Regions from separate parts of the Virgibacillus sp. W0430 genome, predicted to be linked through region 2. Evidence: a T-box and tRNA genes for the amino acid it is inferred to sense, from the RefSeq annotation. Region 2 holds a T-box; the other holds one or more tRNA genes.
The links. A T-box is a leader RNA that pairs with one kind of tRNA and senses whether it is charged. The one in region 2 lies ahead of ileS (isoleucine--tRNA ligase), so its partner is inferred to be a tRNA-Ile.

Region 1: it encodes a tRNA-Ile, which carries the amino acid that the T-box ahead of ileS (isoleucine--tRNA ligase) is inferred to sense. The anticodon was not compared.

The regions. Positions count from the first base shown of each region.
Region 1 covers NZ_JBPYCS010000037.1:4,703-9,339, forward strand. Annotated here, with positions in the region: gene ACLIBH_RS13145 (MFS transporter) at 1-621, opposite strand, end outside; gene ACLIBH_RS13150 (superoxide dismutase) at 1,487-2,098, opposite strand; tRNA gene ACLIBH_RS13155 (tRNA-Phe) at 2,244-2,316, opposite strand; tRNA gene ACLIBH_RS13160 (tRNA-Ser) at 2,461-2,550, opposite strand; tRNA gene ACLIBH_RS13165 (tRNA-Ile) at 2,560-2,636, opposite strand; tRNA gene ACLIBH_RS13170 (tRNA-Met) at 2,648-2,724, opposite strand; tRNA gene ACLIBH_RS13175 (tRNA-Asn) at 2,728-2,802, opposite strand; gene ACLIBH_RS13180 (Na/Pi cotransporter family protein) at 3,052-4,637, opposite strand, start outside.
Region 2 covers NZ_JBPYCS010000004.1:60,602-65,238, reverse strand. Annotated here, with positions in the region: gene ACLIBH_RS03410 (RNA-binding protein) at 1-761, shown strand, start outside; gene ACLIBH_RS03405 (DivIVA domain-containing protein) at 894-1,397, shown strand; T-box leader at 1,499-1,710, shown strand; gene ileS (isoleucine--tRNA ligase) at 1,783-4,545, shown strand.

The sequences.
Region 1 (4,637 bases), on a different contig from region 2:
GAATTTAAATTGACCTTCAGCTTTACGGCGCTCCAGAAAGAAACTACATACTACCGCCAAAATAAATAATAAAAAAGATATTGTAAATATTGTTTTATACCCTGTGTTCGCTGTCATGATCGATATAATAAATCCCGCCAGTATTGGACCGATCATCCCACCGAACGACTCCAGAACTCCTAAAAAACCATTGAAAAAATCACGGGTATCTGGTTCTGTTATTTCGAAAGTTAATACATTAAAAGCTAACCAATAAAAACCATAGCCGATACCAAGCAAACTACCGAGTAAAAAATTAAAATAAGCTGCTTTTTCACCAATAATTAACACATTCAAAAAGAAAATCGATAAAAAAATGACTCCTAGTCGTAGAACGACAATTCGATCGATTTTCTTTGCTATTTTTCCTGCTACAATAAAAGTAGCAGGCTGAAAAATAAAGATAGCTAAATTATACATTGCAATCGTAATATAATCGCCTGATTGCTTCCATAAATAGACGTTTACAAATGTGTTTGATAAAAATATACCTAATGAATAAAGACCGCCAATAACGAGTAAGAGGAGTAAATCTCTTGTTATTTCGACCTTTTCAAATAAAGCATGTAATATATTTTGCATATCTCAAAACCCCTTTATATAGTTCATAGTGTGAACAATTCGTTCTGAGATATGTAAAATTAAAAACGTAAAGAAACCACGTAAATAAGGGTTGCTGATAGTGATGGAAAAAAATATGTGGAATGACAGCCTTTGAGTGGGAAAAATCACGTGAAGATTACAAAAGTAATTTCCACGTGACTTTTTATAATTGTTTTCGTTCATTAAAAGAACCGCATATAATAACCATGTTGGTCTTTAAGTAGCTGACTCTTCTAGATCTGAATTTGTCGCTCAGCTATGCACGCTAACGTAATGAGTAGCTGTACTTCTAGAACAATGAATTAAAATCTACTACAACTGTATCGGAGCAATTGAGATAGCACCTAAAACGATATAAAGTTGTAAACAGCCAAAAATAGCATGTGTTTGATCTCACTTATTTCCTCTTAAGAAGTTTATGTTTTCCGTTTGGGTCGATGTCAACTTCTTTGAAGCACTAGATTGAGTCAAATATTTGTGGGTGTTATTTTAAGAAGTTAAAAACCTCTCTTTGTATTCGTTAATTTTAGTATTGATTCCTACCGACCGCAGTAGATATACACTACGCTTTCCGTGGAGGCTGAAGCCGTGCCCGCGGAAAGCATCCACATGCAGTGAATATCAACGGTGTTATTCATGTGTATATCGTTCGAAGTTAAATTGATCACATATTATCTAGTTAGATTCGTGCATCTGTTCCCCCACAATCATTTTACTCATAGGAAGCACTATCAGTTTGTAACAGGGTTCTTCATCGCTGTTAAGCTCTTCATTCCGTATCGATTCTAGAAAGCGTCAATATAAAAAGCCACGAAAACGTAAACGTTTCGTGGCTTTTCGCTTTTTATTTGTTGTTGCTGTAGTTCTTTTCAACTTCAGCCCAGTTTACTACATCCCAAAACGCTTTTGCATATTCTGGGCGTCTGTTTTGATACTTTAAATAGTATGCATGCTCCCAAACATCAAGTCCCAATAGAGGAGTTTTTCCTTCCATTAAAGGAGAGTCTTGGTTTGGTGTACTCATAATTTCAATTTCTCCATTATTTAAAGCAAGCCAAGCCCAACCAGACCCGAAACGACCAGCTGCTGCTGCTTCAAATTGTTCTTTAAATTTATCAAAGCTTCCAAATTTAGAATTAATTTTTTCAGCTAGTTCACCGGATGGCTCTCCACCGCCATTTGGAGAAAGTGTTTTCCAAAACAGGCTGTGGTTTGCATGTCCGCCACCATTATTGCGAACTGCTGTACGAATGCTTTCTGGTACTGCATCTAAATCTGAAATTAAATCCTCCACTGATTTCTCTTGGAGATTACTATGGCCTTCTAGTGCATCATTTAGTTTTGTTACATACGTATTATGATGCTTTGTGTGATGGATGTTCATCGTTTCTTTGTCTATAGTTGGTTCTAATGCCTCATATGCGTATGGTAGTTCAGGTAATTCAAATTTAGCCATTAATTATCGTCTCCCTTTAAATTACTTTTTATTTTGGAAGAATTGGTAAATCAACCCTTCATTTAAAGAGTATCAAAGCCCATTCATTCATGCAAATTATAAGCATATGAAAAGCATTGGGTTAATCCCAATGCTTTTCATAAAGTGGCTCGAGACGGAATCGAACCGCCGACACAAGGATTTTCAGTCCTTTGCTCTACCGACTGAGCTATCGAGCCATAATATAATGTAGTTTATTATTTGAGTTTGACACCTACATCTTCTAGCCTATGCTTCGATGATATGTGCTTCGGGGTTACTCGAACCGTATTCGGTGTAGTCCTGCTTGTTCTACGTAATTAAACAGTTAATATGTATCAAAAAGGAGGAAGAGGGATTCGAACCCCCGCGGGCTTTGACACCCCTGTCGGTTTTCAAGACCGATCCCTTCAGCCAGACTTGGGTATTCCTCCGACATTTTATGGTGGACCCTGCAGGATTCGAACCTGCGACCGATCGGTTATGAGCCGATAGCTCTAACCAACTGAGCTAAGGGTCCTTATAATTTAATGGTAGCGGCGGAGGGGATCGAACCCACGACCTCACGGGTATGAACCGTACGCTCTCGCCAGCTGAGCTACGCCGCCACATGGCTCCACAGGTAGGATTCGAACCTACGACCGATCGGTTAACAGCCGATAGCTCTACCACTGAGCTACTGTGGAATAAGTTAAATTAATAAAGATAAATGTAAGCAGTATGTTTTATATTCAATTAGATGTTAATTAAGACGACAAGATATAATTTACCACGTTAGATCCAATCTGTCAACACTTTATTTATGCTTGTTTCACAAAACTTTTACTAAAATAAATCCATGCTACAGTATGTAATTTCGGGAAAGAACAATACATACTATAGCATGTTCATTTATTTATTTCAACATATTATTAAAAGATCTAATTATTAAACAATTATAACTTCTCGCTTAATACTTCCTCGGCAATGTTAACTGCATGATCTCCTATTCGCTCTAAATTACTAATAATATCCACAAATACGATACCAGCTGATCCAGAACATCTACCTTCATTTACGCGAATTATATGTTTCTTTCGATACGTTCTCTCCATTTTATCAATTTGGTCTTCTTTTTGTACAACAACTAGGGCTTCCTCTCTATCCATTAAATCAAGGGCTTTAACTGCCTGTTTAACGGTTAGAATGGTTAAATCAAACATATTATTTAAATCTTCATGAGCACTTTCCGTCAAATTAATTTTGTTTGATATTTTATAGTCAATTAATTCAATTATGTTTTCGAAATGATCTCCAATTCTTTCTATATCTCGAACTGAATCCATAAGTGCTGTATGTTTTGCACTCTCTGCTTCTGATAATGTTCCGCTGGAAATACTTATTAAATAATTGGTAATATTTCGATCAAGATTATTTAGCGCACCTTCAATTTGCATTGCCATTTCTGAATGCTTCTGCTGTTGTGTAGTCAAATATAAGCTCGTTTCTTCTAAACCTTTATAAGCGTACTCGCCCATGCGAATAATTTCCGATTTCGCTTGAGAAAGGGCTAACGTAGACGACTGTTGAAGAAAAATCGGATCTAAATGTTTTGGTTTATATTCAACTGTAACATCTTCACCTGGAATAATTTTTGTGACCATCCAAGCAAGAATCGCTATAAATGGAAATTGAATAATCGTATTAGCTATATTAAAACTACCGTGAGCAAAGGCTATCGTCATTTCTGGATTGAGATTAAATTTTCCTTGTAAGAATAGCACATATTTCGTAAAAACATCAAGAATAAGAAGAAAGACGGTCGCACCTACTAAGTTGAAAATAACATGCGTATATGCTGCTCTTTTTGCTGCTACAGTAGCTCCTAAAGAAGCAATTATTGCTGTTATTGTTGTACCAATATTATCGCCAAACAAAACTGGAATAGCTGCTTTTAAACTAATTGCCCCTTCACTAAACAACCCTTGCAAAATACCTATTGTAGCACTGGAGCTTTGTACGATTAACGTAAATACTGTTCCAATAGCAACACCTAATACAGGATTTGAACTCATATCTACAGTTAACTCATGAAAAACTTCCAAGCTACGTAAAGGCTTCATTCCAGAGCTCATTAAGCCTAAACCGAAAAACAAAGCACCAAATCCAAATATCGTTTGACCTGCTGCATTTACTTTTTGATTAGAAAAGAAGAAAAGCAAAAAACATCCTACAGCAATTATCGGTAATGCATATTCGCCAATATTTATCCCAATAATAAAAGCTGTCACGGTCGTACCGATATTAGCTCCCATAATAACGCCTATTGCTTGTCTAAGTGTCATAAAGCCAGCGTTTACTAAGCCAACAGTTAGTACAGTCGTACCTGAACTGCTCTGTATAAGAATAGTTACGATAATTCCAGCAAGAACACCTAGAAACGGATTACTTGTGAATTTATCTAGTATATCCCTTAGACGATCACCTGCTGACTTTTGCAAACCTTCTCCCATATATTTTATACCTAGGAGAAATATTCCGA
Region 2 (4,637 bases):
TTAGAGCGGATGAGCATTCTTTTATCGATAAAGTGTTATCATGGAAAGAAACAGTAGAACAAACATATTGCAGTCATTTAACGGATTTTTTGGATCCACGTGAACAACACATTTTAAAAAGTATAGTCGGCACAGCAAATGCGGATGTTCAATTTGCTTTCTTTGGTGGGACAGGAGATACGGAAAGAAAACGATCCGTCATTGCACCATTTTACGAAGAAATAACCAGCACAGATTATCAATTGGCGCTACTACAAGCCACATATCAAAGGAAATTTAATGAGATTACACATCGACATGTTTTGGGGGCTTTTCTATCTTTAGGAATTGACCGCAAAAAGCTTGGAGATATTATCGTTACAGAAGACCGGATTCAAATTGTTGTTGCGGCAGAGATTGCAACTTACGTCGTTGCTCATTTAACACGAATTAAAAATGCTTCCATTCAATTGAAGCAAATAGCATTCTCTAATCAGCTGGAAATGAAACCGGAGTGGGATGAATCTATTAAAACCGTAGCATCTTTACGTCTAGACGTCGTACTAAAGGAAATATATCGATTATCAAGGAAAAGTGCTGTTCAATACATTCAAAAAAAAGCAGTAAAAGTAAATTATAAAGTAGTGGAGGACAGCGCATTTCAGTTAATGGAGGGAGATTTGCTTTCAGTTCGAGGCAAAGGACGAAGTAAGCTAAAACAAATTCATGGGCAGACAAAGAAAGAAAAACTGCGGATTACGACAGCTATATTGAAAATGTAACCGAAATAATTTCGTGATTTCGTTTTAAACACTAGAGTGAACCGCTAAGAACTTTGTCAGAAATTAGTGGAGTTATTCGAATTTTATATTATAATAGGATAAAATGGACCGATTAATGAGGAGGTGGCATACGTGCCGTTATCACCACTGGATATTCATAATAAGGAGTTTACCCGCAGCTTTCGCGGTTACGACGAAGATGAAGTGAACGACTTTCTTGATCAAGTAGTTAAAGATTATGAGTTAACGATTAGAGAAAAAAGAGAATTAAAAGAGAAAGTGAAAGAATTAAATGAAAAAGTTGGCCACTTTACAACTATTGAAAATACGTTAAATAAGTCGATTGTAATTGCTCAGGAAACAGCGGAAGAAGTAAAAGGGAACGCACGTAAAGAAGCAAAGCTTATAATTAAAGAAGCAGAGAAAAATGCGGATCGTATAATAAACGAAGCGTTAAGTGAATCGAGAAGAATCTCTATGGATGTAGAGGAATTGAAAAAACAAGCAAAAGTATTTAGAACACGTTTAAAAATGCTAATTGAGGCCCAATTAGATATGGTCGGTACGAACGATTGGGAAGAGCTGTTTGATGCGGAATTAGAAAAAAATCAAGAATATGCGGAAAAAGTAGAGTAATACGTCATTAATAGGAACGTGAGCCTTGACGTTGTTTGGAATTTTACATATAATTCATTTCATATACATTGCTTAAACGATTAATAGGCGTCCTAACGCTAATAAATACGATGATGGGAACGAATAAAAGTATAGATCTTGTTAAGCGAGTCAGGGAGCGGTGAAAGCCTGGTACAGATACCTTTTATTTTATCATTCCGGAGTAGCCATTTGAAACTAAGTAGAATCGGCCGATTCATTCACGTTACGAATGATAAAGTGGATTTATTTATAAATTTATGAGGGTGGTACCGCGGGTCTTCTCGTCCCTTTTCCAGGGATTTTGAGGCCTTTTTTATTTTTATGAAAAAATTGTTAATTAAACGTTTGTAAGGAGGATAAATAAATGAATTATAAAGACACGTTGCTCATGCCAAAAACAGAATTCCCAATGCGGGGCAACCTACCAAATAAAGAACCAATTCGTAGACAGGATTGGGAAGATAGAAATTTGTACGAGAAAAATTTAGAAAGAACAAAAGATAGACCGTTGTTTATTTTACATGATGGGCCTCCGTATGCGAATGGTGACCTCCACATCGGGCATGCATTGAATAAAATATTAAAAGATTTTATTACCCGCTATAAATCAATGGCTGGGTATCATGCACCATATATTCCGGGGTGGGACACACACGGTCTGCCAATTGAGACGGCGCTAACGAAAAAGAAAAAAATTAATCGAAAACAAATACCGGTGGCAGAGTTTCGCCAAATGTGTGCCGATTATGCGATGGAACAAATTGATAATCAGCGTGAGCAGTTTAAACAGCTCGGTGTGCGAGGCGATTGGGATAATCCGTATATTACTCTTACGAAAGAATATGAAGCGGCACAAATTAAAGTTTTTGGAGAGATGGCGAAAAAAGGATACATTTATAAAGGATTAAAGCCTGTCTATTGGTCTCCATCCTCTGAGTCTGCATTAGCAGAAGCCGAGATTGAATACAAAGATAAACGCTCACCTTCTATTTATGTCGCATTTGAAACGATTGATGGAAAAGGATTGCTTGAAGGTGGAGAGAAGTTTATTATTTGGACAACGACACCATGGACAATTCCTGCTAACTTAGGTATCAGTCTTCATCCAAATTTAGAATACGTAGTCGTTGCAGTAAACAATGAAAAATATGTTGTTGCTCACGATCTATTAGAACCACTTGAGGAAGAATTTGGCTGGGAAGAGGCGACTATCGTTAAAACCTTTAAAGGTCAAGCAGCAGATAAAATTGTTGCAAAGCATCCGTTTTACGAGAGAGAATCAATTGTAATGCTAGGAGACCATGTAACAACAGAGGCTGGAACTGGTTGTGTGCATACCGCACCTGGTCACGGGGAAGATGATTTTTATGTAGCGAAGCAATACAATATCGATGTACTATGTCCGATTGATGAAAGAGGGTATTTTACGAAGGAAGCACCTGGCTTTACAGGGATGTTTTATGACGAAGCGAATAAAGCAGTTACAGAAAAGCTAGATGAAGTCGGTGCACTACTATTGCTAAAGTTTATTACACATTCGTATCCACATGATTGGCGTACGAAAAAACCGACGATTTTCCGTGCAACATCACAATGGTTCGCTTCCATTAAAGACTTCAGACACGATATTTTACAAGAGATTAAAAAAGTAAATTGGTATCCACATTGGGGCGAAACCCGTTTATATAACATGGTTCGTGACCGAGAAGATTGGTGTATTTCCCGTCAGCGGACGTGGGGCGTTCCAATACCAGTATTTTATGGTGAGGATCAGACGCCGATTATTACGGATGAAACAATTCAGCACGTATCAAACTTATTTGCAGAATACGGATCAAATATTTGGTTTGAATGGGAAGCGAATGAGCTGTTACCGGATGGCTTCACATCCGAACATAGTCCAAATGGCATCTTTACAAAAGAAACGGACATTATGGACGTATGGTTTGATTCTGGTTCATCACATGAAGGAGTATTGATGAACCGAAAAGATCATGTACGCCCAGCAGATATTTATTTGGAGGGCAGTGACCAGTATCGAGGGTGGTTTAACTCCTCTTTATCAACAGCTGTCGCAGTTACAGGGAAAGCACCATATAAAACGATTGTCAGCCATGGTTTTGTCTTAGATGGAGAAGGACGAAAAATGAGTAAGTCAATTGGGAACGTTATGGTTCCTTCCAAAGTACTTAAACAACTAGGGGCAGATATTCTCCGTTTATGGGTATCTTCAGTTGATTATCAAGCTGATGTTCGTATATCGCCTGAAATTTTAAAACAAGTTTCTGAAAGCTACCGGAAGATCCGAAATACGTTCCGTTTTATACTTGCCAATTTAGCCGACTTTGATCCGAATAAGGATACAGTTGCAGAAGCAGAACTACAGCCTGTGGATAGATATATGTTATATCGTTTACAAAGCCTCGTTACCGATGTAAAAGAAGACTATGATCACTATGAATTCTCGTCTATTTTCCATCGAATTCATAATTTCTGTGCGGTTGACCTTAGCTCGTTTTACCTTGATTTTGCGAAGGATATTTTGTATATCGAGGAAGCGAATAGCCCACTTCGTCGGAGTATACAGACGGCTTATTATGAAATTCTGACAAGTATTGTGAAGTTGTTGACACCAATTATTCCGCATACGGCAGAAGAAGTGTGGGAATATATACCTGGTGTTGATGCGGAAAGCGTACAGCTTACAGATATGCCAGAGCCAAGAGAAATTGAACAATTTGGACAAGATGATCAGGCTAAATGGAATCATTTTATGAATGTACGCGATGACGTCCTAAAAGCGTTAGAAGAAGCTAGAAACGACAAAGTAATCGGCAAATCTTTAGAAGCTAAAATTACGCTAACTGCAAAAGATGAAGAAACAAAAGCTGTACTTGAAATGATTCCAAATGTGCATCAATTGCTCATCGTATCGGAAGCAGTTGTTTCAACTACAGTGAGTGACAATGCGAAAACGTATAAGTACGTTCATGCTGTAGTAGAAAAGCATACTGGAGAGAAATGTGAACGTTGCTGGATGTCTTCGCATACGGTTGGTGAAAACGAACAGTATGAAGCGCTCTGTACACGTTGTGCTGAAATTGTCGATGCGCACTATGCAGAGTAAATACGTGCGATAAATATAGATTGTTTTTGACTTTTAACAATTAGTACTAATAGGCATCGGAATTTCCCTTATTAGCAGGAACTTTCCGTTGC